Regions from separate parts of the Gilliamella apis genome, predicted to be linked through region 2. Evidence: riboswitches for the same ligand, from Rfam matches in the RefSeq annotation. Region 2 holds a riboswitch; each other region holds the start of a gene.
The links. Region 2 has a riboswitch for thiamine pyrophosphate ahead of tenA (thiaminase II). Riboswitches for the same ligand answer to the same signal wherever they lie in the genome.
Positions count from the first base shown of each region.

Region 1: another riboswitch for thiamine pyrophosphate. It lies ahead of thiB (thiamine ABC transporter substrate binding subunit); the one in region 2 lies ahead of tenA (thiaminase II).
Region 3: another riboswitch for thiamine pyrophosphate. It lies ahead of thiM (hydroxyethylthiazole kinase); the one in region 2 lies ahead of tenA (thiaminase II).

Region 1 covers NZ_CP132381.1:1,931,075-1,942,397, forward strand. The annotation lists gene thiQ (thiamine ABC transporter ATP-binding protein ThiQ) at 1-138, opposite strand, end outside; gene thiP (thiamine/thiamine pyrophosphate ABC transporter permease) at 116-1,696, opposite strand; gene thiB (thiamine ABC transporter substrate binding subunit) at 1,710-2,708, opposite strand; TPP riboswitch at 2,749-2,857, opposite strand; gene argS (arginine--tRNA ligase) at 3,019-4,752, shown strand; gene RAM17_RS08900 (putative quinol monooxygenase) at 4,812-5,105, opposite strand; gene RAM17_RS08905 (amidohydrolase family protein) at 5,549-6,565, shown strand; gene RAM17_RS08910 (hypothetical protein) at 6,663-7,997, opposite strand; gene RAM17_RS08915 (hypothetical protein) at 8,023-9,189, opposite strand; gene RAM17_RS08920 (hypothetical protein) at 9,215-10,600, opposite strand; gene rluB (23S rRNA pseudouridine(2605) synthase RluB) at 10,884-11,323, opposite strand, start outside.
Region 2 covers NZ_CP132381.1:1,333,530-1,344,852, forward strand. The annotation lists gene RAM17_RS06090 (aminotransferase-like domain-containing protein) at 141-1,541, shown strand; partial or broken gene RAM17_RS06095 (MFS transporter) at 1,577-2,790, shown strand; gene RAM17_RS06100 (hypothetical protein) at 2,838-2,981, shown strand; gene RAM17_RS06105 (GNAT family N-acetyltransferase) at 2,974-3,456, shown strand; gene RAM17_RS06110 (SemiSWEET family transporter) at 4,015-4,215, shown strand; gene RAM17_RS06115 (hypothetical protein) at 4,677-4,907, shown strand; gene RAM17_RS06120 (DUF1161 domain-containing protein) at 5,044-5,424, shown strand; TPP riboswitch at 5,556-5,645, shown strand; gene tenA (thiaminase II) at 5,697-6,359, shown strand; gene asnA (aspartate--ammonia ligase) at 6,429-7,421, opposite strand; gene RAM17_RS06135 (hypothetical protein) at 7,724-7,864, shown strand; gene allD (ureidoglycolate dehydrogenase) at 7,989-9,038, opposite strand; gene RAM17_RS06145 (carbamate kinase) at 9,090-9,992, opposite strand; gene allE ((S)-ureidoglycine aminohydrolase) at 10,033-10,812, opposite strand; gene RAM17_RS06155 (MFS transporter) at 10,964-11,323, opposite strand, start outside.
Region 3 covers NZ_CP132381.1:918,144-929,466, reverse strand. The annotation lists gene RAM17_RS04330 (hypothetical protein) at 1-740, opposite strand, end outside; gene gutQ (arabinose-5-phosphate isomerase GutQ) at 1,365-2,327, shown strand; gene aroK (shikimate kinase AroK) at 2,512-3,033, shown strand; gene RAM17_RS04315 (SPOR domain-containing protein) at 3,100-3,921, shown strand; gene RAM17_RS04310 (Dam family site-specific DNA-(adenine-N6)-methyltransferase) at 3,971-4,792, shown strand; gene rpe (ribulose-phosphate 3-epimerase) at 4,834-5,511, shown strand; gene RAM17_RS04300 (phosphoglycolate phosphatase) at 5,504-6,199, shown strand; gene trpS (tryptophan--tRNA ligase) at 6,223-7,218, shown strand; gene trkA (Trk system potassium transporter TrkA) at 7,343-8,704, shown strand; TPP riboswitch at 8,755-8,856, shown strand; gene thiM (hydroxyethylthiazole kinase) at 8,917-9,696, shown strand; gene thiE (thiamine phosphate synthase) at 9,706-10,347, shown strand; gene thiD (bifunctional hydroxymethylpyrimidine kinase/phosphomethylpyrimidine kinase) at 10,359-11,153, shown strand.

The DNA.
Region 1 (11,323 bases), 600 kb from region 2:
GGCTATTAAACTGAGTAATGTACTTTTGCCTGCACCGCTTGGGCCAACAATGACCACTCTTTCTTTAGCGGCAATATTAAGCACAAAGTGCATGTTGAAGTTATCATATTGATACTCAGTTTTTTGAAGTTCGATCATAATCCATAACAACCAATAAGCTAAATGATAAAATTAATAAAATTGCCGCTGTTACTATACTTTCTTTGTAATGATAATGCGATATCTGTTGATATAAATAATAAGGTAAAGTGGTGACTGACTGCCCACCAAATAAGGCAATTACACCAAAATCGCCCAATGACAATATGCCAGCAAATGCAAAACTCATTAATATTATTCTTCTTAATCCTCTAAAATCAATTAAATAAAAGTGAGTTAAACCATTGATATTCAGTGATTGGGTGAGTCGCCAATATCGAGCGGTAATATCATACATTGGTACGGCAAGATTTTTTATAATAAATGGTAACGCCATCAATCCATTACAAACCATCATCAATAAGCAGATAAAAATGGCATTATTACTATAGTCAAATAGTAATAAAAATAATCCTGATGCCAATACCATACTTGGTATGGCTAGAATAAGTGATGCAATTAATAATAGTCCATTACTCAATCGAGGTTGTCTATTTATCAGTAATCGACTATTGGTCCAAAGTAATAGTAACCCCAGTATCATGGCAATAATTGATGAACCAAAAGCAATAATGATTGAAAAAAGTAAAGCTTGCTGTAATGAAAAGGTCAACAATGAGAATTGAAAGAAATAGATACCTTGAAACAGGATAGTCAGCATAGGTAACAATATAAATAATCCACCGATCAAAATTAGCACTGAACTAACAATTTTTAATCCTTTGGGTAAAGGTAAACGATAGTCTGTTTGAGTAAAGTTTACCGTTAATTTTTTATCGATTCTGTTTATCTTTTGCATTAATCCAATGAAGGCAATACAACAAACTAATTGTAGACAGGCAAGTAATGCTGCTTGTAACAGTTCAAAATCACGAATTGCTTGATAAATAGCAACTTCAAGCGTGGTATATTTAGGCCCTCCACCTAGTGCTAACACAATGGCGAAACTTGAAAAACATAACATAAAAATTAATGCCGCCATAGGTAATATTTGTCTACGCAGTAATGGCCATTCAATAATTTTAAAAAAGGTTACATTAGTAAAATTTAATTGTGCAGCTAAATGTTTTTGTTCAATAGGTACGCTTTGTAAGGTTTGATAAAATAGACAGCAGGCATAAGGGAAATTCAGGAATACATGCGCCAATAAAATGCCTTGTAAACCATAAATTGAAAATGAGAATGGTATGTGTAATATTTGGCAGATATTTGATAATAAACCTTGTCGCCCGTAAACCGATAGTAAACCAGTCACAACAACTAGTGTTGGTAAGATAAAGGTAATAGGCATCATTTTCAATAACAAGTTTTTACCTTTAAAATCCACTAAAGATAATGCTTTAGCCATTAATATGGCTGTGATTAGTGATAATAATGTCGACAATACAGCTTGGTAAAAAGTTATCCATATAATGTGCAATATGTAACTATCAAAATAGATGCTTAAATTTCCTGACTGCAAGGCAAATTTCCAGATAGCGAGAAGTGCTGAACTTAATATGATTAAAATTAAACTAGCAGCACTAATACCTGGTAATAATGATCTGAATTTTAACATTAATAATACTTAACTATTTACTTATTGCTGACTGCCACTCACGAATCCAGCCTTTTTGATGTTTTTCAACCTCTTCCGGTGTAAATTCTAGCGATTTATCAATGGTATTAATTTGCTTATAAGCATCGGGTAGATCCGTTTTAATTATTGGATACATCACATTTTTTTCAGCAAATTGTCGTTGTATCTCGGGTGTTAGTAAGTAACGTAAAAATTGTCGAGCTAAATCGACTTCTTGGCTATATTTAATGATGCCAGCCACTTCGACTTGGCGATAGTGACCTTCATCAAAAATCGCGGCTGCGTAGCTATGATTATTTTCATTAATAATATGTGCTATCGGCGATGTGCTATAACTTAATACCAAATCAGCCTCATCTTTTAAGAACATACCATAAGCTTCACTCCAACCCTTGGTTACTGTGACCGTATGTTTAGCCACTTGTTGCCATGCATTTGCCACCTCGTCACCATAGACCTTTTTCATCCAAAACAAAAAACCTAATCCTGGAGTACTGGTTCTAGGATCTTGATAAATGATTTTCCAATTAGCTTTGTTTTCGATCAATTCATGTAATGAATGAGGAGGATTTTTAATTTTATCTTGATTATAGATAAAAGCGAAATAGCCAAAATCATAAGGAATAAAACTATCATCCCACCAATCGGTATTGAGATTATCGGGTTTACTAATTTGATGCGGAATTAAGATATCCGCTTGCTTGGCTTGTGCTAATAGGTTGTTATCTAATCCTAAAATAACATCAGCATTTGTTTTGTCGCCTTCGAGGCGAATCCGATTTAAAACAGATACGCCATCTCCCAATGTGACAACATCAAGTTGGCAATGACATTGCGCTTCGAAGCCTTTTTTAATTGTTTCACCCGGCCCCCACTGTGACATAAATGAATTGTAACTATAAACGGTTAGAGTTGGTTGTTGTGCATTAGCTAGATGACTAAATAGTGAAAATGAAAATATAACAGATAGTAAAAAGTTTTTACGAAACATTTTGCCTCCAAAGTAATGTGTAAAAGACAAAAGGTTTGAGCAGATATAATAACTCAAATCCCTCCGCTGGTATTATCCAGTTCAGGTTCGACGAGTTATGTCAGTTTTTCTGACACTCTCAGCCCTTCAGGGCACCCCGTTGAGAACGATGAGTAGTTTAGTGGTAGCAAATAGAATTGTAAACAGGCGATGTGTTGATAAATACAAATTTAGACAAATTAAAACAAGGTAAGATTACAGGCAATCAGTGACAATTGTTGTGTTTGTCGGTATTATATGCCTCATTTTATGATTATTGATTAGGTACAATGTGAACATTCAACAACTATTAACGCAACGAGTTTCGCAAGCAATGATTATGGCTGGTGCAGATAAAAACTGTGATGCTTTAATCAAGCAATCAGCCAAAGTTCAATTTGGTGACTATCAAGCAAATGGTATCATGGCTACCGCTAAAAAATTGGGTATGCCACCACGCGCATTGGCAGAAAAAGTATTACAACATCTGGATATTGAAGATATTGCCGATAAAGTAGAAATTGCTGGACCGGGTTTTATTAATATCTTTTTAAAAAATAGTTGGATTGCCGAGCAGAACGAAGTAGCATTAAGTAGCGATAAATTGAATATCACCTTACCGGCTAAACCACAAACTATTGTGGTTGATTACTCAGCACCAAACGTAGCAAAAGAGATGCATGTTGGTCATTTACGCTCAACGATTATTGGTGATGCGAGTGTTAGAGTCTTAAATTTTCTTGGTCACAATGTGATTCGAGCTAATCACGTTGGTGATTGGGGAACTCAATTTGGTATGTTAATCGCTTACCTTGAAAAAATGCAAAATGAACAGGCCAACGATATGGATCTATCGGATCTAGAATCTTTTTATCGTGCAGCCAAAAAACATTATGACGAAGATGAGGTCTTTGCTGAAAAAGCCCGTAATTATGTCGTTAAGCTTCAAGGTGGTGATGAGTATTGCCGTGACATGTGGCGAAAACTGGTTGATATTACCATGACGCAAAATATTGCCACATATAAACGACTCAATGTCACACTTTCACTAGAAGATACCATGGGTGAAAGTATCTATAACAGCATGCTACCGGGCATTGTTGCCGATCTTAAACAGAAAAAATTAGCCGTTGAAAGTGAAGGCGCTATTGTTGTGTTTTTAGATGAGTATAAAAATAAAGAAGGCGAACCAATGGGTGTTATCATCCAAAAACGAGATGGTGGTTATCTTTATGCAACAACCGATATTGCCTGTGCAAAATATCGTTATGAAACCTTACACGCGGATCGTATTTTATATTATACCGATTCACGCCAACACCAACATTTAGAACAAGTTTGGGCGATTGTGCATAAAGCAAAATATGTCCCAGAATCTTTAAAACTTGAACATCATATGTTCGGTATGATGTTAGGTAAAGATGGTAAACCATTTAAAACGCGTTCAGGTGATACCGTTAAACTAAATGATCTACTCGATGAAGCAACAGAGCGAGCAGCAACATTAATTAAAAGCAAAAATCCTGATCTTTCTGATGCCGAGCTTGCTCAAGTGGTTGATGCAGTTGCCATTGGTGCGGTTAAATATGCTGATCTATCCAAAAATAGAACAACTGATTATGTATTTGATTGGGATAATATGCTGTCATTTGAAGGCAATACAGCACCTTATTTACAGTATGCCTATACCCGTGTACTTTCAGTATTTAAAAAATCGAATATCAATGAAGACAATCTAGATGGTCATATCGATTTAGGAACTGAAAAGGAACGAGCGTTAGCAATTCGTTTGAATCAATTTGATGAAACAATCACAACTGTTGCCGCAGAAGGTACCCCACATGTTCTTTGTGCGTATCTGTATGATATCGCTACCCTATTTTCAAGTTTTTATGAACACTGCCCAATTTTGGCCGCGGAAAATGAAAGTTTAAAAGTTAGCAGATTGAAACTGGCCTCATTAACAGCCAAAACGCTTAAAACGGGTTTAGATATGCTTGGCATTAAAACCGTTGACAAAATGTAAGCTCATTTGCCACCGATATGATTAAATATCGGTGGTTTTGTTGGTGTTTAGTTATCCGCTTAGACATCAACCTGTTTAGCTATACAAATCGATAATCCATCAACATGCTTCTTAGCAAAATTAGCAAATTCAACAAAATGTGGCGTTGTATTATGTAAGTCAATCGCCTGCTGTGATTGCCACGTTTCTACTACTATATAAATATTGGGATTCTCAATACTTTGATTCAGCTCATAACGAACACAGCCGTGTTCAGCTCGACTACCGATAACTAATCGTTTAAATATCGGTCTAAATGCTTCATGATACTCTGGTTTTATCGTAATAGTGGCAATAATGTTTAGTTGTGACATATTTCACCCTTATAAGTAAATTTGTTTTGTAATGATTGAAATCCTACTGTTAAGAATAAACAGCTTTTTAATAATCATGCTAATCTCATTTTTTCGACCATTATACTTATTATTAAATAGTAAGTTAGGTATATGTAATTTAATAGTTTACTCTTTGAGATGATAAATAGACTTTTTTTTAGTTTGAAAAATCTAAAAAATAATACTTTAACCATTTCATTTATTTAAATATTTTCAAAATTAAAATACTTGATCTTAACAATGAATCCATTAAAATCTCTCCCACTTAGGAATAATAATAAAGTGTAAACTTCCATGACAACTTGTATTTTCATTACTATAAGAAATATCCTAACAGGTTTATTGTGATCCTCCTTTTTGGGGGATTTTTTTTATCCATTTTTAATTAAAACTTAATAGTAACCAAATTTTAGAGGCGCATTATGACCGATAATAAACAAATGTTATCAACTAGTCGAGATCAGAGCTTAAAAGCATATTTGATGAACAAAATTAAACAAAATGGTGGTTGGGTTAATTCACATATGCATGCTGATCGTGCTTTTACTATCTCTGTAGATAGTTTTGATGTCTACCAAAAACAGACTTTAATTGAAAAATGGGACACGCTTGATAAAGTGAAAGCAGCAATGACCGAAGATGATTATTATCGACATTTTAGCATGGCGGTTGAACGCATGATTGAACAAGGTGTTACTGCCATGGGTTCATTTGTTGATATTGATCCGATTGCCGAAGAGCGAGCAATTAGAGGAGCTCTGCGCGCTCGTGAAACATATAAAAACGATATTACGATTAAATTAGTCAATCAAACTCTTAAAGGAGTCATTGATAAAGAAGCCCGATACTGGTTTGATAAAGGTGCTGATTTAGTGGATATTATTGGTGGTTTGCCGCGTCGTGATGAGCGAGATCATGGTGAAGGCATGGGATTAAAACATTTAGATGTGTTAATGCAAACCGGTAAAACATTAGGCAAAATGGTACATGTCCATGTTGACCAATTTAACTCATCAGATGAAATCGAAACCGAGCAACTTACTGATAAAACCATTGAGCATGGTATGCATGGTCGCGTGGTGGCTATTCATAGTATTTCAATTACCGCTCATAGTTTGGAATATCGTCAAAAACTCTATCAAAAAATGAAAGAAGCTAAAATGATGGTAATTGCTTGCCCATTTGCTTGGATCGATAGCCCGCGCCGTGAAGAACATGGCCCTACCCGAAATTCATTAACGCCAGTCGATGAACTTGCTGCAGCTGGGATACCTGTTGCTATTGGGACTGATAACGTCAGTGATTATATGTTACCTTTTTCAACCGGTAATATGTGGGAGGAACTTAAATTATTGGTGACTGGATGCCGTTATACAGATTTAGATAATGTAGTTAATGTTGCTACACGAAATGGACGAATGGTTTTAGGTCTTGCATAATTATTTGATTAAAAATTTAACTGAGATTTAAATATTTTTAATAATAAAAATCCCACCTAGAGAATAACTGAGTGGGATTTTATTTATTGGTGATCATTTATAATTGATGAATTGCTGAAGAAACCCGAGAAAAGTAATTGCTAAGTCTTGATTTTATTTCATCTTCAGCTTGTTGTCTTAATTCACTTCTAGAATAATAATTACCATCTGTACGATCAAATTCATAACTAGGTTTATCACCAGTATAAGTATACTTAACTTGCCTTGAACTTTTTTCAGCTAAAAACTTGTCATAATAACCAATTAATCCAAATATATTTATGCTAAGGTTTAAACTATAATTATTTACTAATGTTTCAGTTCTTAAGTTATATTCTTTTTCACCATTCTTTTTAGTGTCATTTGTTACTGAACCGCCATCTTCAGAATATCGCTCATCTTCACTAAGATTAATAGTAATGTCACTATCACTGCTGTTGTAAACTAATATAATAGCATCATCATTTTTGAAATAATCTTCAACAAAATTAGAAAATGAATTTGCATTTCCTGTCACATATAGTCTTATTTTACCCTTGTTAGCATAGTCTCTTGCTTTTTGTTCCGAATCTCGATAATTACCATACTTTGCATAAGTATTCGCGGCATGTTGATAATTTGTTGCTGCTTGTCGATATTGATAACTCCGAGTCGCATTTTTAGCTATTTTTTCACCTTCAGAATAAGAATTAAACGCTTCTTGGCTGATCGCTTTTTTTTCATAGTAATGAGCTAATTTTTCAGTATCTTTGTAATGACCTAATGGCTTATAAATATCAATAATAGTTCTAAAACAAGCTACCGCTGCATTATAATCACCTCTGCGTATTTCCTGTTTAGCAAGATTGTATAATGTTTGTGCCACAAGTTGCCTATATTTAGTATCCGCATGAATATAGGCTTTTTCGATATTTTTATCGTAATATCTATCTAAAGATTTTTTATATAGCGCTGCTTTTTTTTCATAATCACCAGCAGAATTAGTTGGGATAGCATTTGCTTGTTGAGTATAAAAGTTAGCAATATTTTGTTTTAAACGTTCACTAGGATATTTATCCAAAAAGAATGCTAATTCGGAACTGTAAAAGTGATCACTCAACCGCTGATTAAGCTCTAATAATTTCTCATATGTTTCTTGGCGTTGTTCATCATTGGTCTTTGTGGTATTAGCTAATTCATTTTCATATTTGTTCATCACCTCGGTAACTAACTGACGCAGCTGGGCTGCATCAGTTTGCTTAAAGTTTGCCTCACTTTTTTCTTCTATTTTTATCGCTAATAAATTGATACTTTCAATATAACTTCCTTCAGCGTACGCTTCTTGAAATGTGCGTTCGTGACTACAACTCACTAATAAAAACATTAATAAACCGGCAATAATAATTCTTATCATGTTTTTCCTTGTTGAAAATTGTCCATTAAAGGGAAGAAAGATCTTGAGCAGTACTTTCTAGCAATGATCTTAATTTAGTGATCTGTTCTCTTTTTGCTACTGGTAGTAAATCATCTTCATTTTCATAATAGCTTGAAGCTCTTGCATAGATAGTGTCAGAAAAGTCAATAATTCCTTCCATCCTTACTACTGTCTCTAGACTTAAACTATTGTTATTAGTATCCAATTTCGTATAGTAAGTTTCATCTTTTAACGTTGGGATTTGAATCCTATTCCCTTGAGCATCGATATGTTCTATGTATTTATCAAATACTTTTCGGGTGTTTGGTATGTCAATCTGTGATCTTGTATTGTTATATTCTTTATCAACAGTTATTTTAATTTTGAGATCAGCACCAACTGGAGAAGAAACAAAGGTGATATAATCCTTATTTAGTACCAATTTTACCTCAGAGCAGTATTCGGAAGCATAGCAATAAACTTTTATTATCCCTTTGCGTTTATAGGTGTTAGCTAAAGAAGTAGCATCTTTATAACGTCCATAATGACGATAAGCATCCACGGCTTGCTCATAATATTTGGCAACTTGACGAAATTCTAGGCGTTGCATTGCAATTTCTGAAAGCATTTTTGCCTGCTGATAAGCCTCTTCAGCCATTAAAGTAGCCTGTTTTTTACCATTATTATACGCACGTTTGTCACTGTCTTTATATTTACCTAGAGGTTGATATACTGATGATGCTTGACTAAATGTCTCAGATGCAGCTTTATAGTCGTTTTGGGTTTCGAAATTTACACCTTGGTCATACAAATTTTTAGCAATGTTTTGTCTCAAATTTTCATCAGGATATTTATCTAAAACGTTTACTAATTCCGCACTGTAAAAACGGTTACTTAAACGCTTATTCATCTCTAACAGTTTTTCATAGATTTCAATGCGCTTTTTATAATCTGTGTTATTGGTGCTTGCTAATTCATCCTCATATTTGTTCATTACATCAGTCACTAACTGACGCAGCTGTGCGGCATCAGTTTGCTTAAAGTTTGCTTCACTTTTTTCTTCTATTGTGGCAGCTAATAGATTGATGCTTTCAAGATAGTTTCCTTCAGCATAAGCATTTTGAGATGTGCGTTCGTGAGTACAACTCACTAATAAAAACATTAATAAACTTGCAATAATAATTCTCATCATGTATATCCTTATTGAAAATTGTCCATTATAGGTATGATAAATCTTTAGCAATATTGTCTAATATTGAGTTTACTTGAGTTAATAGATTTCTTTTTCCTTGTGTATATAATTCATCTTTCGATTTTAATCGACCATTACTGTGATTATAAAATCTTGCTGGCACATCACCACTATAAATATAGTCATATTTAAATGAGGTTTCTTCAACCTTAAAGGATTTACTATAACTATAGATGCCATGAGCCTCGATGCTGGTTGTAAAGGTTAATTTGTTACTATGCGTTACCGTTTGCAAGTTATATCTTTGGTCTTTATAAGTTTTTACTTGAGTTTTGTTGCCATCTTTATCTTCAACTTCAACATATTTATCAAATATTTGCTCAATTTTAGTTTCGTTTTCTACCGACTTCCCATTAGCGACAAAATCGTCGTCATAATCAATTTTTATATCTATATCTGCATCCCGAGAGTAGTTAACAAATTTAATATAATTCGCATTTAATCGGTTTCTTATTTCATCGATGAAATAAGAAGAATAACAATATACTTTAATTATTCCTTTTCTCTCATAAGTTTCAGCTAATGAACTCGCATCAAAATATTGTCCATATGGCCGATAAATAGATGCTGCTCGCGCATAATACTTGGCAACTTCCCGATATTCATAACGCTTTGTCGCATTCATTGCCAGTTGTTTGGCTTCTCGGTAAGCCTCTTCGGCCTGCTGGGTAGCATATTTTTTGTCATTATCTATCGCGCGTTTGTCACTATCTTTATATTTACCTAATGGTTTATGTATTGATGAAGCCTGATTAAAAGCTTGAGCAGCAGCTTTATAGTTTCCTTGTTGTTCGAATTGTTTTCCTTGCTCATAGTAACTTTTGGCTGCCATCTGCATATATTTGGTATTGGCATTTTTATATAAAGTAGCGGCATTTTTATAATTGTCGTATGACAAACTATTTTTATATAATTCAGCTTTTGTTCGATAACTTTCACTGTCAGTGCCTGTGATGTAATTACCATAATCATAATATTCTTTAGCAAGCGTTTGCTTTAATTGCCTAGTGTCATACTTGTCATTGAAAAAACTGATCTGATCAGAATAAAAGCGATTACTTAATATCTCTTTCATAGTTAATAAATGCTTATATGCATCTATTTTTTGTGGATAATCATATTTATGGAAGTGATTTAGGTCTTTTTCGTAAAACTGCATTACACTACTAACAATAGTTTGTAGTCGTTTAACATCCTCTTGATCAAACTTTGCAGGCCCTTTTTCATCCAAACTAGCAGCTAAAAGATTGATACTTTCTATATAGCGACCTTCCTTAAATGCATCTTCTGCTGTTCGAGTGTGGCATGCCGTTAATAAAAATATACAAAAAATAGCAATAATCGTGCGCATAAATCACCTTTCAAAACGTTCCATTCATTACTCTATATTTCCATCTTTTTATTAAAAATGGCTATTTATTATCAGTTTAAAGAAAAACTGTCAGCTGAGTTTATTATAAACTTGAAGGTATTTATTAACCTTTTTTGCTAATATCAAATTGTTATTTGTTAATTATTAACAATTAATGCTATTAACTGATTTATTAGGATTTATAAAATGATTAGTTTAAATGGGATGGGATGATTTTAACCCTTAAATAAAATAACCATTTTACTTAAGGGTCAGCAAAATGTTAAATTCGAGTTGGTTTTTTATTTACCTTTTGACGAGCAGTTCTGCTGTTCTGATTGAGTTTAATACGTTTTGGTCTAACAATCCGTTTGTCTGCGGAAGATTTGGTTGTAAAGCTTTTTATTTCAGCAGGTAAACCAACTAACTCACGTAAATAATTAACAGAATCAATACCTAATTCCATCCATGTGCCACGAGATAAACCTTTTGGTAAAGTAATATTACCATAACGAATGCGTAACAAACGGCTAACTTGAACATCAATTGCTTCCCACATACGGCGGACTTCTCGATTGCGACCTTCGGTAATAACAACATTGAACCATTGATTCAATCCATCACCACCTTGAGGTTTAATTGAGTTAAATGCAGCTGGCCCATCTTCTAACTGAACGCCTTTGCGAAGTTGATTAAGTTGTTGATCGGTAATATTACCAAATA
Region 2 (11,323 bases):
GATTAATTAATGTTATTTGTCTAATGTCAGGACTATTATTCAAAATTAAATCACTGCAATAAACAGCCAATTGGACTATAATTAACCCATCCAATTTTGCTTTTAAGGTAATAAGTTCTAGAAAACTTAAAAAATAAAAGATGTGGAATAAACAAAAATTGAGCCTTTTTAATGGCGCATTATTTAAAAAAGTCACGCAATTGATTGAGAACTATATCGAACAAGGAGTATTAATAGCCGGTGAACGATTACCATCTGAGCGTAATTTAGCCAAAGATCTACAAGTTAACCGTTCAACTATTGTGCATGCGCTAGATAGTTTGACTGAACGAGGTATATTAGTGCGAAAGCAGGGCTGTGGGACTTTTGTTAATGAACAAAAGTGGGGGCTGCAAGCTTATTCGACTATTAATTGGCGATTGCCAGCCAATTTTTATCATCATCGTCAAAATGTATATCACCAAAAAGTGACACAGGTTCGTCAGCAAATGGATCATATTTGTGATTTAGCTAATGGTGACTTGCCCACTAATATGATCCCAAAATTAATATTACCCAATATTACTTCCCATGAAATGGTTGCTTACGAAAAGAAAAGCGACATGTTGCAATTAGGGCTTCCTTCGCTTAAGCAGCAAATTGCGCATTATATGAAGAAACAATTTGCTATGGTGGTTGATACCGAACAAATTCTTATTACCTCAGGCACTCAACAATCTCTTTTTTTGATTACCCAAGGATTATTAAAACCTGGCGATGCGATAGGTATTGAATCACCATCATATTTTTATTCATTACCATTATTTCAAGCTGCAGGATTGCGTTTATACGGTATTGAATGTGATGAAGAGGGTATTACTTTAGAGAGTTTACAAAAAGTTACCTTAGAGCGACAAATAAAATGGTTATTTCTAAATCCTATCTTTCAAAATCCAATTGGTTGTGTGATGAGTAATCAGCGCAAGAAGCAGGTACTGGCATTTTGTCGAAAACAATGTATTGGTATTGTTGAAGATGATGCCTATAGTGGATTAGCTTTTGATGAAAAGACCAATATTTTACCGATTAAAAAATTTGATGTAAGTAATCAAGTGGTCTATTTAGGATCTTTATCCAAATATATCGGCCGTAATATACGTATTGGTTGGATGATAGCACCAAGTGAAATTATCGAAAAATTAGCCAATATCCGGCATCATATTGACTCTGGCTTAAGTATTTTACCGCAACTATTAGCTGAGGAATATTTAAGTCACCATTATCAAACACATCAAAAATGGCTCCGCCAACAATTGCAGAATAAAGCTAATCAATTAATGGATTGGCTTGATGATTATTTTAATGGTGATGTTATTTACCGAGTCCCAACCGGAGGTTTTCATTTATATGCTCATTTACCAGTTAATAATGCTGCACAAGAACTGACAATATTAAATCAATTGTTGTCAAAACATATTATTGTTTCGCAAGGTACTGACTTTGGCGATAAGGTGGGTTCTATCCGATTAAGTTATGGACATTTTGAAAAAAATTTGCTTTGATCACACATACTAAAATCTGCGTTAAATTATTGATTATGGAAAGTTCTAAAACCGCATTATTATCTACCAATAAATTATTGCTTATTGCCGGCACTGGCTGGCTTTTTGATGCAATGGATGTTGGATTATTATCTTTTATATTAGCTGCTTTAAAGCAAGATTGGGGATTAACACCATCACAACTTGGTTGGATTGGTAGTGTTAATTCAATTGGTATGGCTGTTGGTGCCTTTTTATTTGGTATTTATGCTGATAAAAAAGGTCGCAAATCAGCTTTTCTATTCACTTTATTAATGTTTAGTATTGCCAGTGGCTTAAGTGCTTTTGCTTGGGGATTAGGTAGTTTATTAGTTTTACGATTCTTCATTGGTATGGGGCTAGGTGGTGAATTACCTGTTGCATCGACGCTAGTTAGTGAAAGTGTTGAGCCTGAAGTACGTGGGCGCATTGTGGTGAAAGCTTTTGGGCTGTAGGTTGGATTTTAGCTGCGCTAATTGCTTATTTTCTAATTCCTCTGCCTGCAGTTGGTTGGCGTGGCGCAATGATATTATGTGCAATACCGGCTTTTTACGCGCTTTACTTACGCTTTAATTTACCAGACTCACAATCGTATCAACATCAAAATAGCCATGCTCAAACAGAGCCAGTTATCAAAAAAATACAATCACTATTATCAAACTCATTCCGACGTCAAACGATAATGTTATGGATAGTATGGTTTTGTGTAGTATTTTCATACTATGGCATGTTCTTATGGTTACCAAGCGTAATGATGCTTAAAGGCTTTGATATGGTAAAAAGCTTTGGTTATATTCTCATGATGACCTTAGCCCAATTACCCGGCTATTTCACAGTTGCGTGGTTGATTGAACGAGTAGGGCGTAAATGGGTATTAATAGCATATTTATTGGGTACTTTAATCAGTGCTTATTTATTTGATATTGCTGACTCAATTAACCAATTGCTTATCAGTGGAGCATTATTATCATTTTTCAATTTAGGAGCATGGGGAGCAATGTATGCTTATACACCAGAACAATATAGCACCAATATTCGTGCTACCGGTGCTGGTATGGCTGCATCTATTGGTCGAATTGGTGGCATATTAGGTCCATTAATGGTTGGATTCTTAATGGCTAACCAAGTTGGTGTAAGCATGATATTTGCGCTATTTAGTTTATCAATTCTGGTTGCTATTTTAGCAATATTATTGCTTGGCAAAGAGACCAAACAAACTCGTCTTTTATAACTAATTAACCACCTTAGTTGTTTTAGTTGCGGACGTTTTATTATATTATGACTAGTTCTGTATGGCGATTACGTCCGAGCAAAGAGGGTTTGCGCAAACCCTCTTTACCAACTACAGCCAGTCTTGTCAATGTTGGCGATAATGAAGTTGTTGAAGTAAATCATAATGAAAATAGGAAACACATTGGATAATTCTACATCTAAAATTGAAATAAAAGCATACTCTTCACTCTATGCCATTGAAATATGCGATTTGTTTCATTCGACTATTCATGCTATTGATACCGATATTTATAGCAAAGCAGAGCAAGAAGCATGGTGCCCAACACCACCAGATTATCAGATGTGGCTAAAACGTTTAGATAACACTCAGCCTTGGATAGCTATCTTTGGCTCACGCCTTGCGGGATTTATTGAACTTAAAGATGATGGTTACATAGACTGTTTTTACGTGCATCCTGACTTTCAAAAACGAGGCGTAGCTAGAAAACTCTATAACCATGTGCTCGATTTGGCCCACCAGAAAAATTTTTCACAATTAAGTGTAGATGCATCAAAAGTGGCCATGCCAATTTTCCAAAAATGGGGTTTTATAATAAAGCGAGCTAACAAAATATATAGAAAAAATCAGGTCCTAATAAATTACCATATGTATAAAACACTTTGATTTTTATTGTGGCCTTTGTACGGTAAAGCTTTACTTAGACTAAATTCCTAACCGCGCTTTTTTGAGGCATTTGGGTTTATATTTAGACCTAAATACCTCTAGATAAGTGACTATTTATCGTCATCTCCCTGTTTTAGGCGCAAATTTCCTGCTGAACTGTTATTTGTTCCTGACAAAACACAGCCTTGTCAAACATCCATGTTTGTCATGCTAACCTTACTCAGTTGTTAATACTGCTAATGTCGTAATCAGTTTTTGTACATTGCTTCTTAAGCTTAACGATAATATAAAAGCAAAAAAATTCAGCAAAGCAATTTGGCAAACCAAAGTAAATTTTTTTATTTTTTATTTTCAAAATATTACTAATTTTGCCAGTTATTTTTTATCATTTTATTTACATAAAATTGTCTAAAAGCTAGGTAGGACAAGGTTTAACTCGCTGATTATCTATGATAGATTAATTTCTCCATTCACATTTAAGCAGGCAGGTTGATCTTGAATCTTTCCCCTAAAGCTTTCCATTATTTAGGCGTCGTTGCAACGATTGCATCATTAGGCATGTATGTGTCATATATCCCACAAATTATCGACAATCTTCATGGTTTTAAAACCAATCCAACTCAACCATTAGCAGCAGCAATTAACTGTTCATTATGGGTTTGTTATGGATTATTACAACCTAAAAAAGATTGGCCGATTGCTATAGCTAATTCCCCTGGTGTTTTGTTTGGTTTGATTGCGTTTTTTACGGCATTGTAAATATATTGTTATACTTCTTTGTATTATTTCAATACAGCATAATTTAAACCTTATGCTGTATTTTTTTATCAAAATTTTATCAAATTGTTAGATGATTTCTGTTGACAAATATAGAGTATTTATTTTCAAAAATAGGTTTTTATATTGCAGATTAAATTTTAACCTTGAGGTTAAATTCATAAATATCAATTTGTTATAGAGTTATCAACAGGTTTGTTAAATACTTATCAAATAATTAAGTGAATAATTCACAAGTTAGTTTTGAATAAATGAAAAAGTTTTAGTTTGTGTTATTTGATTCAATCATTGTCATCTATTTGCGATTCGATTATATTGGAGATCCGGCTGTTTATTAAACAGAGTTTATTTTTTAATACTCTTTTATATTAAGTGGTGATGTTATTAATTTAGATGTCGACTTAATCGTATGAGCGTTAAAGATATAAAATAAGGAAATCAAAATGACTAACATTAATCTTTCTGACGATTTGATAAAAGATTTTATTTATTCTATGTACCGTAAAGAAGTATTATTAAATTTAAAAGGGGTTGTTTTGACTGATGAAGATCGTAAACAACTTCATGAAAAAAGAGATTTTGTTAATCGATTGTCTGAAACTGAACTAGCCGATATTCGCTGTTGGGTTTTAGATAAATTGAAAGTACTTGAAAGCCAGCATAAGCAAGATTAATCGGTTAGAATCTTGCGCTAACTTCATTAATAAATTGATAAAATTTATTTATCATATTGCTTATAACAATATGGACAGTTTTATCAATCGTTTTACAATGCAACAAACTTATTATTTATAATTTATAGGAAAGGGTATGAAAAAGTTAGTCATGGTTTTATTGTTAGGTCTTCCAATGGTTGCTGCTGCTTCTAATTGTGAAGAAATTAGTGCCAGTATCGCTGAGAAAATCAAAAACAATGGTGTTGATGAAAACAGTTTTCAATTAAATTTAGTTCCATCAGAACAAGCTGAGCAAGGCGTTGCTGGTAAAATTGTCGGATCGTGTGACCGAGGTCAACAAAAGATTGTATATATTCGTTCACAAGATAATTCAGTAACAACTGAAGCAAAACAACAAGAACCTTCAAATTCTAATCAGCAAGCCGAAAAAGCTGAATTAGAGAAATCTTCTCAACAAGAAATAGTTGCGCCATCTTTAGAAGATAATCAGCAAATTGACTCGAAGACAGAATAATCACTGATTATTAGCTACAGTTATAGAAGATCTATCGGTTAGTTAATGAAGAACATTTGAATAAATAGTAACGGTTAATAAACTATTATTTTTACAAAAATTGTTAGTTATTTTCTGAGCTATTATTCATCTGTATTTATCCGGGGTGCCTTAGGCTGAGATTATACCCGTTGAACCTGATTCGGTTAGTACCGACGAAGGGAGTATAAAACACGCTTTTCTGCAAGTCTGTTGTACTCCTTAATTACTAATTTTTATAAAAAGGAGTCGTCATGTCGTCATTTTATTCACTTATTGAATCATGCCAAAGTGATTGGGATAACTATATTCAACATGAGTTTATTCAACAATTAGGTAAAGGTACATTAGATATTGCCTGCTTTCAACACTACTTAAAACAAGATTATCTTTTCCTTATCAATTTTTCCCGAGCATGGGGATTAGCAGTGTATAAAAGTCATGATCTGGTTGAAATCAAACAATCTTTAAATAGCTTGAAAGCAATTGTTGAAGTTGAACTAGACTTACATATTGAATATTGTAAAAAGTGGCAAATAACTGAGAACGAACTTAACCTATTAACTGAAGCCAAAGCAAATAGTGAATATACGGGTTATGTATTGGATGTCGGATTACATGGGGATATATTAGATTTGCATATTGTATTAGCGCCTTGTTTAATTGGTTACGGTATGATTGCTGATTGGCTAACCAAACAACATTGGTATGATGCTAACAACAATAGATATAACAGTTGGGTTAACATGTATGCAAGTAAGGAATTCCAACAAACAATGCAAAATGAAATTGCGTTGATTGATCAGCGCTTAGTAAATTTGGATGCTAGTCATATTGAACATTTAACAAAATTATTCAGGCAAGCAACTAAACTTGAAACTGGTTTCTGGCAAATGGGATTAGATAAAAGTATTTAAATAATAAGCATACTTTACCACTCTGGGTAAAGTATGCTGAATTTGAACTATATTTAAACAATGTTTAAACTAAAGTAGTTTTGAATAATCTCGTTTGGTGGCATCGTCCCAAACGCTTGCTTGTACTTGGCCAATATGTTGTTGCTGTAAAAGTAACATGGTTAATCGTGATTGGCCAATTCCACCACCAATTGTTTGTAAAAAATCACCATTAGCTAATGCTTTATGCCACGCATATTGGAGGCGATCTTCATTATTCGTCAGTTTTAATTGTCGTTTTAAGGTTTCTGGATCGACACGGATTCCCATAGACGAGATTTCAAAACCACTATTTAAAACAGGATTCCAAACTAAAATGTCACCATTTAAGCCTTTTGAACCCATTTCATTATCACTACTCCAATCATCATAATCAGGAGCACGTACATCATGTTTTTCGTTATTTGATAATTCACCACCAATACCAATTAAAAATACGGCGCCTAACTCTTTGGTAATTGCATTTTCACGCTCTTTCGGTGATAAATTTGGATAACGTTTTAACAGTTGTTCACTATCCATAAAGGTAATTGTTTCGGGTAAAAAACGTGATAGATGATATTTTTCAGAGACTGCTTTTTCAGTCGCTTTAATTGCACTATAAATTTTTTCAACCGTTTGTTTTAAATAAGCTAAATTGCGATCTTCGGGACGAATCACTTTTTCCCAATCCCATTGATCAACATAAACAGAGTGAATAGGCGAAAGTTTATCTTCATCTGGGCGCAGAGCTTTCATATTTGTATAAATGCCTTCACCAACAGGAAAATTGTGCTGACTTAACGTTTTACGTTTCCATTTAGCTAGTGAATGAACAACTTCGAATTGTGCATTAGGAATACTTTTAATATTAACTTGAACGGCTTTTTCGGTACCTGACAAATTATCTTGAACGCCATCACCAATTTGACTCAATATTGGTGCTTGAACTTCAATTAATGATAGATTATTTGCTAATTGCTCGGCAAAAAATTGTTTAACAAAATTGATTCGTTGTTGCTGCTCTTTAAATGATATTGTCATGTTTAGTCTCGAAATATAAAAAAATTTGTGTTGTTAAATTAAACTAGAAAGCAGAAATATGCAAGTTTAGTTAACTGGCTTAAACTAAAGATCAAAAACTATCTCAATTACTTCTAAAATATATTTTTACTAATAACTATTTATGATGTTTTTACAAACTAATTATCTTTTATCTATTGCTAATAATTAGTGTCAGGACCACTTAGTTATTAAATCAGCTCACACTAAACATAAAAGTTTATTGTTTGCCAATCAGTTTGGTGAGTTTTATTTAGCGACCTTAGCAACGAGCTGACAACTGAGTGAGGTTAGCATGGCAAACAGGGAAGTTTGACAAGGCTGTGTTTTGTCAGGAACAAATCACAGCCGGTGCGTTAAGAGCGAACGAAGGCGGAAGGCAGTCACATCGTGACCACTTGCGAGGTCGCCGCGGGAGATGGTAAAGCGGGTTGCGCCAACCCGCTTTGCTCGGACGTAATCGCCGTATAGAACTAGCTACCAAACAACAAAACGTCCGAAACTCACCGAATAAAAAAATTTGAGGAGAGGGGGTTTTTAACCTCGATACTATTCCGCAAATTTATTTTTATGATCATATCGATTATAGTGAATATCATCGCTAATTAAATAGTTATAAATATCATCAACAATTTTTATACCATTTTTTTGATAATCGGCTTCACGTTTTTTGCTTCGTTCTCCCGGGAAGAAAACTTCACTATTACCTTTGGCTGGTTTAGTTTGTTTTAGTTGGTCTAGCATAGTAGACATACATTGTTTAAATATATCAAGGCCAATAAAATATTCAGGATTGATAACAATATGCAGATGGCCAAGGTCACGCCCTTTGGATAAATCAGCATACATGGATGAAACATTTTTACCAAATGGTAAGCCAAGTAATATGCCAGAAAGTACATCAACCATCATCATTAATCCATAACCTTTAGCATCGGCAATCGGTAATAGTGCATTTACTTTATATGGATCAGTAGTAGGCTCACCTAATTCATCAACCGCCCATGTAGCTGGAATTTGGGCACCTTTGGATCTAGCATATAATACTTTTCCCCAAGCTTGAACTGTGGTTGCCATATCGAATGAGACAATTCGCTCGTTATTGGTGGGAGCAGCAAATGCAATAGGATTGGTACCAAAAAATTCTTCAGCGCCACCATATGGAACTGCCATTGGATCAGATTGGCACATGGATATGGCGACTAAGTTTTGTTTGGCTGCCATCTCGGTAAAATAGCACAGTGAACCACTGTGTGACATTCGACGAATCCCAACTACTGCAACACCATTTTTCTTCGCCATTGCTATCGCTTTGTCCATACCGACCTTAGCAGCAACTAATCCACAACCATTATCAAAATCTAAGATTGCTGACGATGGGCCAGTTTCTTTATAAGTGACATTAGGATAGGGAGTCATGCCACCTTTGGCAATCCGTTCCGCGTAATATTCAACTCGTACGGCGCCGTGCGAGTGAATACCTCTGGCATCGGCAAATGCCAGTGTATCAGCGGCGATATCGGCATGCTCTTGAGTTAATCCAGCTTTATGTAACTTTTTGGCAATCAAGTTATGTAGTGTTTGTCTGTCTAATCTCATATTAAACTCCTGTCCAAGCTATCTATCCGTTACTGCTGAGTTTTATAGGTGCTATTGGCTGATAATGGTACCTTTGGTTTTTGCTAATAGCGATTCAATATCGGTTAAATTACCGATATAAGCGGTGTTACCTGTTTGCTCAACAAATTCAATCACTGATTTTATTTTGGGTCCCATGGCGCCATCATCAATAGCCATTGGTTGTATACGTTTGGTATCGACTTTACCTAAAGCGGTTTGTTGTGGCGTACCCCAATTTTCATACACTGCATCTGTATCGGTTAATATCATTAGATGGTCAGCTTTTAATTCAATAGCGAGCTGTGCGGCACTATGATCTTTGTCAATGACAGCTTCAACACCTTTATAACCAGTATTATCTTTTATTACAGGTATACCACCACCACCGTTACAGATAACGATAGTATTCTGGCTTAGCAATTCTTTAATAGTATCAAGCTCGATTATTTTTTTCGGTTTTGGCGATGCCACAACTCGACGAATATATTTACCATCTTGCTTGAATTGCCAACCATATTGATTTTGTAGATTCTGTTGTTCTTCTGGTTTATATACAGGACCAATATATTTGGTTGGATCTTTAAATGACGGATCGTTATTGTCGACCTCAACTTGGGTTAATACGCAGGCGACTTGGTTGATATTTTCATATTGTTGTAAGCTGCGTTGTATCATATAACCTAACATGCCTTGGGTTTGTGCAACTAGGACATCGAGAGGATAGGCTGGCACGCTTGGATAACTGGCATTTTGTAAGGCAAGTAGTCCTACTTGGGGGCCATTGCCATGGACAATTACCAGTCGATATTTATTGGCTAATTTTGCAATAAATTTGGTGGTGCTGTTGATATTTTGATATTGGTTATCAATAGAAAGTAATTCGTTTCGTTTTGAAATTGCATTACCACCTAGTGCAATAACTATCAGTTCCATATGCTGTCCTTTGAGATATTTAGCTAATATAGTTTATTGTTTAGATATTTACATCGCGATGACAATCTTTGGAATAGATATAACTCAAAGGTTGTTGGCCTACCGCATAACAAGCTTGCAATGCATAAGCACCCATAAAGATATAATCATCCTTTTTTACTGGAATCCATTGATTATCAAGTAGGTACATTCCTTCACCGTTGAGTAGGTAGGCGCCATGCTCTTGTACATGAGTCTCAATATAGCCATGGCTGGCACCGGGTAAAAAGGTGAGAATGTGAAAGTTCATATCAAAACCGAGCTCTTTAGGCAGTAGGTCTTGAATAAATACGTTATTCATATTTTCATAATTAACACGTTCTAATTGCTCAACATGATTGACAATAACTCGTGTTTGGTAACCTAAAATAGGATTGTAGCGACGCTTATATAAAAATAAGCGTGATGAAGAAACTAAATTTTGTAAGTAAAGTTTAACGCCAGCAGGGCAATAGATATATCCGCCAGCATGGAGATCATATGATTGTTCATTTGCTTTAACCTTGACTTCACCTTCAATCACATAAGCAAATACCTCAATACCATCATCACCAAATCCTTGTAAGTTATGACCACCTTGATACATGGTAACCAGATAATCAACAAACGAAGCGCCTAATTTAGGGGTAGCTAAGATAGTTATGTCACAATTTTCAAAACCAGGAATAATATTTTTAACTAAACCATCTGGAGGAATTAAAGCGAAGTTTTGACGTTTGATAACTGCGCGTGATGCTAATAGGTCTTTTGGGTAACCGGTATTATTATTGATATATCCCATAATGATCTCCTTGGAACATATAATGTTCGGTCTGCTATGGTTTTTAGGTGCAACGAGCGTGAACCTAAAAGCATAACTTGGTGTACTAATTTTTAATTGGTCGACCATTTACTCGGGCTATAGATCGATAAATAGTCGACATTTTGCGCAATCAGTAAGTTATATGTTTACGCAAATTAATTAAAAAGAATAACGCCGTTGCAATGATTAATATTGCTATAGCAACGTAAAAACCAGTAATTTTGGTACCGGTTATATCCGCTAGTAAGCCTGTCAACGGTGGTGCAATAACGGATGAACTCATACCAAAAAAGTTAAATACACCAAATGCAGTGCCATAACTGTTTTTTGGGGCAATGTCAGCAACGTGAGAAATTAAAATCGGTTCAACTACAAATTTGCCAAACAATCCATATAAGATTAAGCCGATTAGCAACAATGTGATGGTAGCTGATTGGACTGCCATTAACAGTGTTAACGCTGAAAGCAGCTCTAATACGATAATAAACAT
Region 3 (11,323 bases), 420 kb from region 2:
TCAGTAACTGAAGACCAAGATAAGGCCTGGTTACTACCACCAATTTCTAAATCAAAATATATATCCAACATACCTGTTGTCGGGAAGTTTAAATGGTAAGACGATGGGTCTGTAGACTGTGGAATAAACCCTCTATTTTCATTCCACATGGTGGGTGGCCCGCGGAAATCATGATCACCATCAGTAAAATGCTCTAGTTTACCAAATTCTAAATCAGGTTTAGCAAAACAAACCACGGGTGTTGCTTTAGGGTTAATGTAATAAGTCACACTACTGGCACTAAAATTACTACTATTTGGCACACCATAACGGGTTTGTAATATGCCTTTAGTACTAGTTAATTTGACTTTATAAGGTGAGTTACAAATTGTTAGTACAGTATTACGTGATACAGATTGATTAAACTTATCAACAATAGATAAACTTAGATCACCAGTAGCCGTAATACTAGCATCACCATCATCATCTCGCCAATAGTTATACGGTGAACCAATAAGAGAAGTTAACGAAATTGAATTGCTATTAGTTGGTATCATCATGCCAATATTGGCAAAACTTTCCCCTGCATTGGGTAACACAATAGGTGTTACCGAAGAATTATTTGTTTCTGGAGTAATTTTTTCACCATTCGATAACGTTATAGCTAATAAATTATTAGTATCAGTGACCCGTGTTTGTCCACCATCAAAAGTCAAATATGGCGCTGTACCGTGAATAACATTTGTCGTATGAGCCGACAATGCTTGACTATTAAATGAAAATGACAGGAATAGAATAGACAGAAAAGTTAACAAAAACGGCGAGAATAAAAATGATCTTAATAGTGATTTGAAATTTTGCTGATAAAACAGACTATGCAGAAATAATGAACTTGGCTTGTTAAAACTAAACCAATTTAAAGGATAAGTTTGGCAGGTTGGGTGTTGGGTGTTGGGTGTTGTAAATTATAATCCATTTCGACGCTCATTGTCAAGTAATCCTATGTTTTATTTAACTTTATTTTATTTAAACTGCCTAATTCCTCGTCGAATAGTGCGGTTTAAATCATCTAAAAAGTATAGTAATAAAAAAAATCTACGCAACTTTATTTAACGATTAAATTGTTAAATTTTGTAAATATTATTACTGACTGAAGTCTAAAAAATAGAGTTTTAACCCTTTAAAAAACCCAGTTCCTCAATTTTTTTGCTATTGAAAAAACTTTCTTAAATATTCTTTCACTAATTTTGTTTTTTAATTCTAAAAGCTTTTTGAATATTCAATAGTTAATTGTTAGACTATCTAACATAATCTGATTAAATATAATCATAAAATTGATTATAAATTTAATTTTTGTGTAAATTTAATTCTATAGGCAAGTAAACATGGATAAATTGTTACAATATGGTCGAGAACTTCTTGAACTTGAACTTCACGAAGCACAAAAGTTACCAGCACGGCTTGGCAAAGACTTTATTAAAGCTTGTCAGTTCATCTTGTCCACCAAGGGAAAAGTTGTCGTGTCAGGTATTGGTAAATCAGGACATATTGGAAAAAAAATCGCCGCTTCATTAGCTAGTACTGGTAGTCCAGCTTTTTTTATGCATCCCTCTGAAGCTTTACACGGTGATTTAGGCATGGTAACCGAAAACGACGTAGTAATTTTGATCTCTTATTCTGGTCGAGCAAAGGAGTTTCAATTTATTTTACCAATCCTTGCAGCCATGAATATTCCGGTTATCGCTATTACTGGTGGACTTGATTCGCCACTTGCGACAGCAGCACAAGCTGTATTAGACATTTCAATTGAGAAAGAAGCATGCCCAATGGGACTTGCACCAACCTCAAGTTCAACCAATACATTATTAATGGGTGATGCATTAGCTATTGCCGTTATGCGTGCTCGTGGTTTTAAAGAAGAAGATTTTGCTCGTTCACATCCTGCTGGTAGTCTAGGCGCTAAATTGTTAAATCACGTAAAAGATATTATGCGTAAAGGCGATTTAATTCCTAAAGTTTCACAATCAGCAACGGTACTCGATGCGATGTTAGAATTAAGTCGAACGGGTGTAGGATTAGTGGCAATATGCCAAGATGATAATAAAATTGTTGGCGTTTTTACTGATGGGGATTTGCGTCGATTACTATTAAAACATGGTACACTACAAGACAATATTATCGAAGTAATGACCAGTCCAGGATATCAAATACCGGAAAATTGGAAAGCGGTCGAAGCCTTAAAAACATTTAATGATCATAATATTACAGCTGCGCCAGTAGTCAATAATCAAGGTGAATTAGTTGGAGCACTTAATATTCATGACCTACATCAAGCGGGGATAAGTTAACTGATTAGTAAATACCTGTTGCAAAATAGGGCTATCTATTGAGATAATTACCGACCTAAATTTTTGTCGTTAGACGGAGATCCAAGAAAGTTACACAATTCAAAGGTAAAATGATGATAAAAATCATTGAAAATTGATATTGTGTTGTAAATTTTAACCAAAATTAATAGATGATGAAACTACAATGGCAGAAAAGCGAAATATCTTTCTAATTGGCCCAATGGGGGCAGGAAAAAGCACAATAGGCCGACAAATTGCACAACAGTTAGGCATGGAATTTTTTGACTCTGATCAAGAGATTGAAAAACGTACAGGTGCTGATATTGCATGGATCTTTGACTTAGAAGGTGAAGACGGATTCCGAGCCAGAGAAGAGAAAGTCATTAATGAATTGACTGAAAAACAAGGTGTAGTACTTGCTACCGGTGGTGGTTCAGTACTATCGAAAGAGACGCGTAATCGTTTATCAGCACGCGGTATTGTCGTTTATTTAGAAACAACAATTGAAAAACAAATGGCAAGAACACAAAAAGATAAACGTCGTCCTTTATTACAAGGTGGCAATACCCCTCGCGAACTTTATGAAGAATTAGCTCAGGAACGAGATCCTCTTTATGAAGAAATTGCTGACATCACAATTAAAACCGATGAGCAAAGTGCTAAAGGTGTTGCTGGATATATCATTGATAAAATAGAACAAATTTAAATCATTGATCGATAAACCATGGTTGGTTATAAGGCATTAAACCTATTAATAGGTTAAGGAGTTAATATGCGTGTAGATAAAGATGATCGTTATATATCAGAACAATCCAATAAGCCGTCTACGCCCTCATTTAGTATTGCCAATTTTTTTCAGCATTATTCGAAAAAGAAATTGATAATTATGGGGTTAACTATTGTTATTATTGTCTTATTAATTAGCGCAATGTTATTGCGTTCGTCAAAACCCAAAACACCTACCCCACTAACTCCACCTGAAGTTAGCGGTGTTTCGACGACGCAAGAACCTGAACCAACCATAACAACGCAAGCCAATGACGTTGCAACAGATACAACTCAAGGTCAAGCATCTAGTACGGTACCAGCGCCTATGGCGCCGGCACCAATTACCGATGTTAATGAACAACAAAACAGTAGCGAATTGACCGGTAATAATGGTAATGGAGCCAACAGTCAACCTTTACCAGAGAGTAAACCTGAGTCACAGATTGACCAGAATACTCATCAGGATAATAATTTATCGCATAATAATGTGAATAATAGACCAACCTCGCCGAACAAGGTTGAATCTAAAGCAAATAATAACCTGACTAAAGTTGACAAAATAAAGAGTAATCAGTTTTCAATTCAACTTAGTGCATCAACTTCGCTTGAAGGTTTAAAAAAATTAGTAAAAGAACATAATCTAACTAATTACCAAATTTATGAAACTAAGAAGAATAATGCCAAATGGTTTATTTTAGTTAATGGTACGTATGATTCTGCTGCTGAAGCTAAAAAAGCAATCAAGTCTTTGCCTGATGCACTACAAAAAGATAAACCTTGGGTTAAATCTGGCGCAACGATTAATAAAGAAAAATCGGCAAAATAGTAAAGGATATCGTTCATATATCCTACCAATGACAAAATAGGAGTTTCCGTTGAAGAAGCGACGAGCCTTTTTAAAGTGGGCTGGAGGAAAATATGAGCTTGTAGACACTATAAAACGGTATCTACCGGAAGGTGAACAACTCATTGAGCCCTTTGTAGGCGCTGGTTCCGTTTTTTTAAATACTAACTTCAAAAGTTATATTTTAGCTGATATCAATCATGATCTAATTGCACTATTTAAGTTATTACAATCCAATCCGGAGCAGTTCATTAATGATCTTAAATTACTATTTAATGATCAAAATAATCAGGCTGAAGCATTTTATCAACTACGTGATGTGTTTAATTATAGTAAAGATCAATATTTGCGATCGCTTTTATTTGTCTATTTAAATCGTCACTGTTACAACGGCCTATGTCGTTATAATAATAGTGGTTTATTTAATGTGCCATTTGGCCGTTACAAGACTATTTATTTCCCGGAAAGGGAACTCTATTTCTTTGCCAAAAAGGCACAAAATGCTGAGTTTGTCTGTACGCCTTATCATAAAGCGATGAAAATGGCGAAACGTAACTCAGTTATTTATTGTGATCCACCTTATTTATCACCTAATGAAACAGCAGGTTTTACCGCCTACTATTCTAATAATTTTGGGTTTGATGAACATCAAAGGTTGTCACAATTAGCGGAGCAAATTGCCTATAAAAAAGAGATTCCAGTTCTGGTATCAAATCATGATACTCACTATACCAGAACGTTATATAGTAAAGCGCGCCATCTTTACCGAGCAGAAATGCGGCGCTCAATTAGCTGCGCTGGCGAAGGACGCAAAAAAATTGATGAAATATTGGCCTTGTACCAAAAATCCTAAGCTATTTTTAAGTATAAGGTGTTTATGAGTAGAGGTATGTTATGAATGAATTTATTATTGCACCATCAATACTATCCGCCGATTTCGCTCGTCTTGGTGAAGATACCCAAAAAGTATTAGATGCAGGAGCGGATGTTGTCCATTTCGATGTGATGGATAATCATTTTGTTCCCAATTTAACCATGGGTAGTATGTTTTGTAAGGCACTGCGAGACTATGGAATTAGTGCGCCAATTGATGTCCATCTAATGGTTTCTCCAGTTGAAGAGCTAATTACCTCTTTTGCCAAAGCTGGAGCAACAAACATATCTATTCATCCTGAAGCGACAATTCATCTAGATCGTTCATTACAATTAATTAAAGATCATGGTTGCAGTGCCGGTATTGTGCTTAATCCGGCAACACCACTTGACCATTTAGACTATGTGATGGATAAAGTTGATATTATTTTATTGATGGGTGTTAACCCAGGTTTTGGTGGTCAATCATTCATCCCAGCAACGCTTAAAAAGTTGCAGCAAGTTAAACAACGCATTATTGATTCAGGTAAAAATATTCGCCTAGAAATTGATGGCGGTGTAAAAGTAGATAATATAGCTGAAATTGCCAAGGCAGGAGCCGATATGTTTGTTGCTGGCTCAGCGATATTTGGTCAACCTGACTATAAAACGGTAATTGATGCAATGCGTAAAGAGTTAGCAGGAGTAAAACATGGCTAAATTAGATGATATTCAAGCTATCGCTTTTGATTTAGATGGAACATTAGTAGATAGCGTACCTGGACTTGCTTTAGCAACCCAGAAAATGTTGGCAGATCTAAACTTACCAACAGTTACCAATGAACAAGTTAAAAACTGGGTAGGTAATGGTATTGATGTGATGCTTGAACGCGTTTTCAAAGCTATTGATATTAATCCGTCAAAAGAATATTTTGCTGAAGCTAAACAAATATTTAGTCAGCATTATGATAAGGTTATGGATGAACAGACAACACTGTTTCCTCATGTAAAACAGACCTTAAAAGCTCTTTATGAAAATCATTACCCTTTAGCTCTTGTAACTAATAAACCGGCACAATTTTTACCGGGATTACTAAGCTCATTAGGTATCAAAGAGTATTTTTCATTAGTACTCGGCGGTGGTGATGTAATTAAATTAAAACCACACCCTGCTCCGCTTTATCAAGTCATGGCAACATTTGGATTATACAATGATCAGTTATTATTTGTTGGTGATTCGAAAAATGATATTACCGCTGCCAAAAATGCTAATTGCCCTACTGTTGCGTTAAGTTATGGTTATAATTATGGCGAATCAATTGCAACAAGTGAACCCGATTTTTTATTTGATGATTTTCAAGATATATTAACCCTACTACCTCAGCCAAAAGCTGATGCAAAAAAATAATAAGTTAAAATTAGGAATAAATTATGAGTAAACCAATTGTATTTAGTGGCGCTCAGCCATCAGGAGAACTAACATTAGGCAACTATTTAGGTGCTTTAAAGAATTGGGTGTCTTTACAAAATGAATATGATTGCGTTTATTGTATCGTCAATCAACATGCGATCACGGTACGCCAAGATCCTAATAAGTTACGTAAAGCAACACTTGATACATTAGCACTTTATCTAGCCTGTGGTATTGATCCACAAAAAAGTACTATTTTTGTGCAATCCCATGTGCCTGCACATGCTGAATTAGGTTGGGCATTAAACTGTTATACCTATTTTGGTGAACTTAGTCGTATGACACAATTTAAAGATAAATCTTCTCGTCATTCAGAAAATATAAATGCCGGGCTTTTTGATTATCCAGTGTTAATGGCTGCCGATATTTTGTTATATCAAGCTAATTTAGTTCCTGTTGGTGATGATCAAAAACAACATCTTGAACTTTCTCGCGATATTGCTATGCGTTTTAATGCCCTTTATGGCGATATCTTCACTGTTCCTGAACCATTTATTGCTAAAGTTGGCGCACGGGTTATGTCGTTACAAGATCCAAGCAAAAAAATGTCTAAATCAGATGAAAATCGCAATAATGTTATTGGGTTACTTGAAAATCCAAAAGATGTCGAGAAGAAAATTAAACGGGCAATGACCGATTCTGATGAACCACCAGTCGTACGTTATGATTTAAAAAACAAAGCGGGGGTATCAAATCTGTTAGATATCTTAACCGGTATTACGGGTAAACCTATTGCTGAACTTGAGAAAGAATTCGAAGGTAAAATGTATGGCCATCTAAAAACCGAGGTCGCAAATCAAGTTATTGATATGTTAACTGGTTTACAAGCGAAATATCATCAGTATCGTGATGATGAAAATTATCTTCTGACAATTATGCAAGAAGGTGCACAAAAAGCTCGTGCAAAAGCAGAGCCAACGTTGAAAAAAGTTTATGACGCAATCGGTTTTGTATAGTTAACCGTAAAACTAGATTGCAATTAACGCTAAACAATATCAATTGGCTTTAATGACTAAAAGCATTATCGTTTTTATTAATGATAAATGCCGTTGAAGCCTTTTTGATTATCATAGGTTAGTTATGAAAATTATCATTCTTGGTGCAGGTCAAACAGGTAGTGCTCTTGCCGAATATCTGGTTACCGAAAAACAGAACGATGTGACAGTTGTAGATGAAGATCATGACAAATTGCAATCATTGCAAGAACGTTTTGATTTACAAGTTATTTGTGGAAAATCATCTTATCCACAAGTATTAGAAAGTGCTGGTGCAGAATCTGCCGACATGTTAGTCGCTGTTACCAATTCTGATGAAGTCAATATGATGGCTTGTCAAATTGGGCATGTAATGTTCAATATCCCTCAAAAAGTGGCACGAATTCGGGCGCCTGAATATAATGATGAAAGATACTCGTTTTTTAATAAAGATTGTATTAACATCGATCATATTATTGCCCCAGAAAATCTAATCACCAATCATATCAGCCAACTAGTGCAATCTCCTGGCGCACTACAATTTGCCTCATTTTATGATAATCGAGTCTGCTTAGTTGCCGTCACAGCTTACTACGGTGGTGCATTGGTGGGTAGTGAATTATCAGAGCTAAAAGAACATTTACCTCATGTCGAAGCTCGCGTGGTAGCTATTTATCGTAAAAATCGTTTTATTCGTCCGATTGGTTCAACCTTGATTGAAGCTGGGGATATGGTTTACTTTATTACCCCACCGCTTAACATCAAAGCGGTAACCAGTGAATTACAACGGTTAGAAAAGCCTTATAAACGAATAATCATTAGTGGCGGTGGCGGCATTGCTGTTGCTTTAGCTAAGCGATTAGAAAACGATTATCAAGTTAAATTGATTGAACGTAATGCCGAAAAAGCAGAACTAATTGCCGAGCAGTTAGTTAATACTACCGTATTACATGGTGAATCATCGGATCAAGAGCTATTATCGCAAGAACAAGTCGAACTTACCGACCTTTTTGTTGCAGTGACGAGTGATGATGAATCAAATATTATGTCATCAATGCTTGCCAAAAGGATGGGAGCAAAAAAAGTCATCGTACTTATTCAACGACAAGCTTATTTAGAGTTAATTAACGATAGCGTGATTGATATTGCCATTTCACCACAACATGCCACTATTTCAGAATTACTCAGTCATGTAAGACAAAATGGCGTGGTAAAAGTTGTCTCACTACGGCAAGGTGAATCAGAAATTGTCGAAGTGATTGTTCGTGGTGATACTGAAAATTCTAAACTAGTAGGTAAAAATATTAACAGTCTAAAATTACCTTCAGGGGCAACTATTGGTGCTGTGGTGCGTGGTGAAGATGTGATTATTGTTAATACCGATTTAATGATCGAAGATGGTGATCACTTAATCATCTTCTTACCAGATAGACGATCTATTAGCGATATCGAAAGATTATTACAATAGCTTGTATAAAATATAAACTCAGTACATAATTAAACTGTTTTTATTAATTGTTTTTTGACTCGGGGTGTTTTTTGTTACTACAAAAAACTGAGATTTTACCCGTTGAACCTGATCTGGCTAATACCAGCGTAGGGAAGTCTTCGTCTTAATTATTCGTTTTGACACATTCTTCCCTTAATATCAATAATAAATAAGGAAAGAATATGTCTACCATTCAGTTATTCCAAAACAATGATGCCATTCCCTTTATTGAGCAAGTTAAACAACAACGACCGTTAGTCCATTGCATTACCAATGATGTTGTACAGAATTTTACCGCCAATGTCTTATTAGCCATTGGTGCTTCACCAGCAATGGTCGTTGCGAAACAAGAAGTTGAGGACTTTGTAACTATTGCCAGTAGCTTATTAATTAATATTGGTACCATTGATGAGCACAGCGCAAATAGTATGTTGTTAGCTGCAGCAAAAGCTGAACAAACACAGACACCATGGGTACTGGATCCTGTAGCGGTTGGTGCGGCACTTAAATATCGCACTGAAATTGCCAAACAATTGATAACTTTTAGACCGAGTGTTATTCGAGGAAATGCCTCTGAAATTCTCGCATTGAGTGGTCAACAATCATCATCGAAAGGGCCTGATGGACTTGATTCTACCGATTCTGCATTAAATGCAGCAATACTATTAGCACAAAAATATCAAACCATTGTCGCAATAACAGGTGAGATAGACTATGTCACAGATGGTCAACAAATTTATAGTATTGCCGGTGGCGATATCGCTTTAACTAGAGTAACCGGCACCGGCTGTTCGTTATCTGCGATGGTAGCAGCATTTATTGCAACCACTAGTAATCGTTTAACCGCTACCGCAACAGCTTGTTTTATGATGAAAAAAGCTGGTGAACTCGCTAACAAACAATCAGGTTTAGGCACTTTTGCTATGGCAATAATTGACCAACTTTCCCTATTTAAGCAAAATTACCAATAAGGATATTTGATGAAAAAGCAACTTGATTTAACTCTCTATTTAGTCCTCGATCCGTTATTATGTGGCGGTATCGATGGCATGGTCACTACCACCAAAATTGCCGTTGAGAATGGTGTTACCGCCGTGCAACTACGTTCAGAACAAGAATACTCTGGTAAAAATTGGTATGACGCCGCACAAGCGCTCAAAGAAGTGTTAAGTCGTACCCAAGTTCCACTATTTATCAATGACCATGTTGATATTGCTTTAGCCATTGATGCCGATGGTGTGCATATAGGACAAAGCGATCTACCGGTCGACGTTACTCGACGCTTAATTGGCACAGACAAATGGTTAGGACTTTCAGTTTCAAATCAATCACAACTAGAGAATGTTCCTTGGCATTTAGTTGATTATCTTGGCATAGGGCCTATCTATCCAACTGCAACCAAAAAGGATGCCGCAGCTGCGACTGGCATTGCTCAATTGAAAGAACTGGTTAAAGCGAAACAATGCCCTGCCGTAGCGATCGGTGGTATCGGCGTGAATAATTTAACCGAAGTAATCCAAACTGGCATTGAAGGTATTGCCGTTGTGTCGGCAATATGTGGACAAGCTAATCTTGCCAAAGCTACATCAGACCTAATCAGTAAAATAAAACAAGCAAAATAGGAAACCAAATCATGACAACAGTTGCATTAACAATAGCGGGCAGTGACCCTAGTGGTGGCGCAGGTATTCAAGCTGACTTAAAAGCATTTTCAGCACTTGGTGCTTATGGTATGTCAGTGATCACCGCATTAACCGCACAAAGTACGCAAGGCGTTAATGGTGTACATGCCATTCCCTCTCAATTTATTGAAGCACAGTTTAATACGCTGTATCAAGATATCTACATTGATAGTGTTAAAATTGGCATGCTAATGAATAAAGAGATTGTTACTTCGGTTGCTCAACTATTAAACGATAACCCTATTGCCAATATTGTGCTTGATACCGTAATGATTGCTAAAGGCGGACATCCATTGTTAAAAGCTGATGCCATTTCTGCTATTCGAGATCTATTATTACCATTAGCCACAATTATTACCCCAAATCTACCTGAAGCTGCTGCATTACTTGATTGTAGTGAGGCAAAAAACGAAGAGCAAATGCAACAACAGGGGTATGAATTACTTAAATTAGGTTGTCAGGCAGTATTAATGAAAGGCGGACATTTGCCAAGTCAAGAAAGCCCTGATTATTTAATCACTCGCAACAACATCATCAGAATGACATCACCAAGGATCGCAACGAGAAATACCCATGGTACAGGTTGTACCCTCTCTGCGGCAATTGCAGCCTTATTACCGAAACATCATTTAGAAGATGCAATAAAACATGCTAAAAACTACCTACAAGGGGCTATTGAGCATGCAGATAGTTTAAAAATTGGTAAGGGAATTGGACCTACTCACCATTTTTATCAATGGTGGTAACTGCAAATTTTTACATTGAATAATTAAATATTTATTTTTCTACAAATGGTTATCCAAAATAGTAATTAAAAATATGGTTAGAAAAATTGCTCAATAAGTTATATTTGATAAGAAATAATATATTTTTAAATCATTTTAAATTAATTTTTGATATGAATTAATTTAAGATA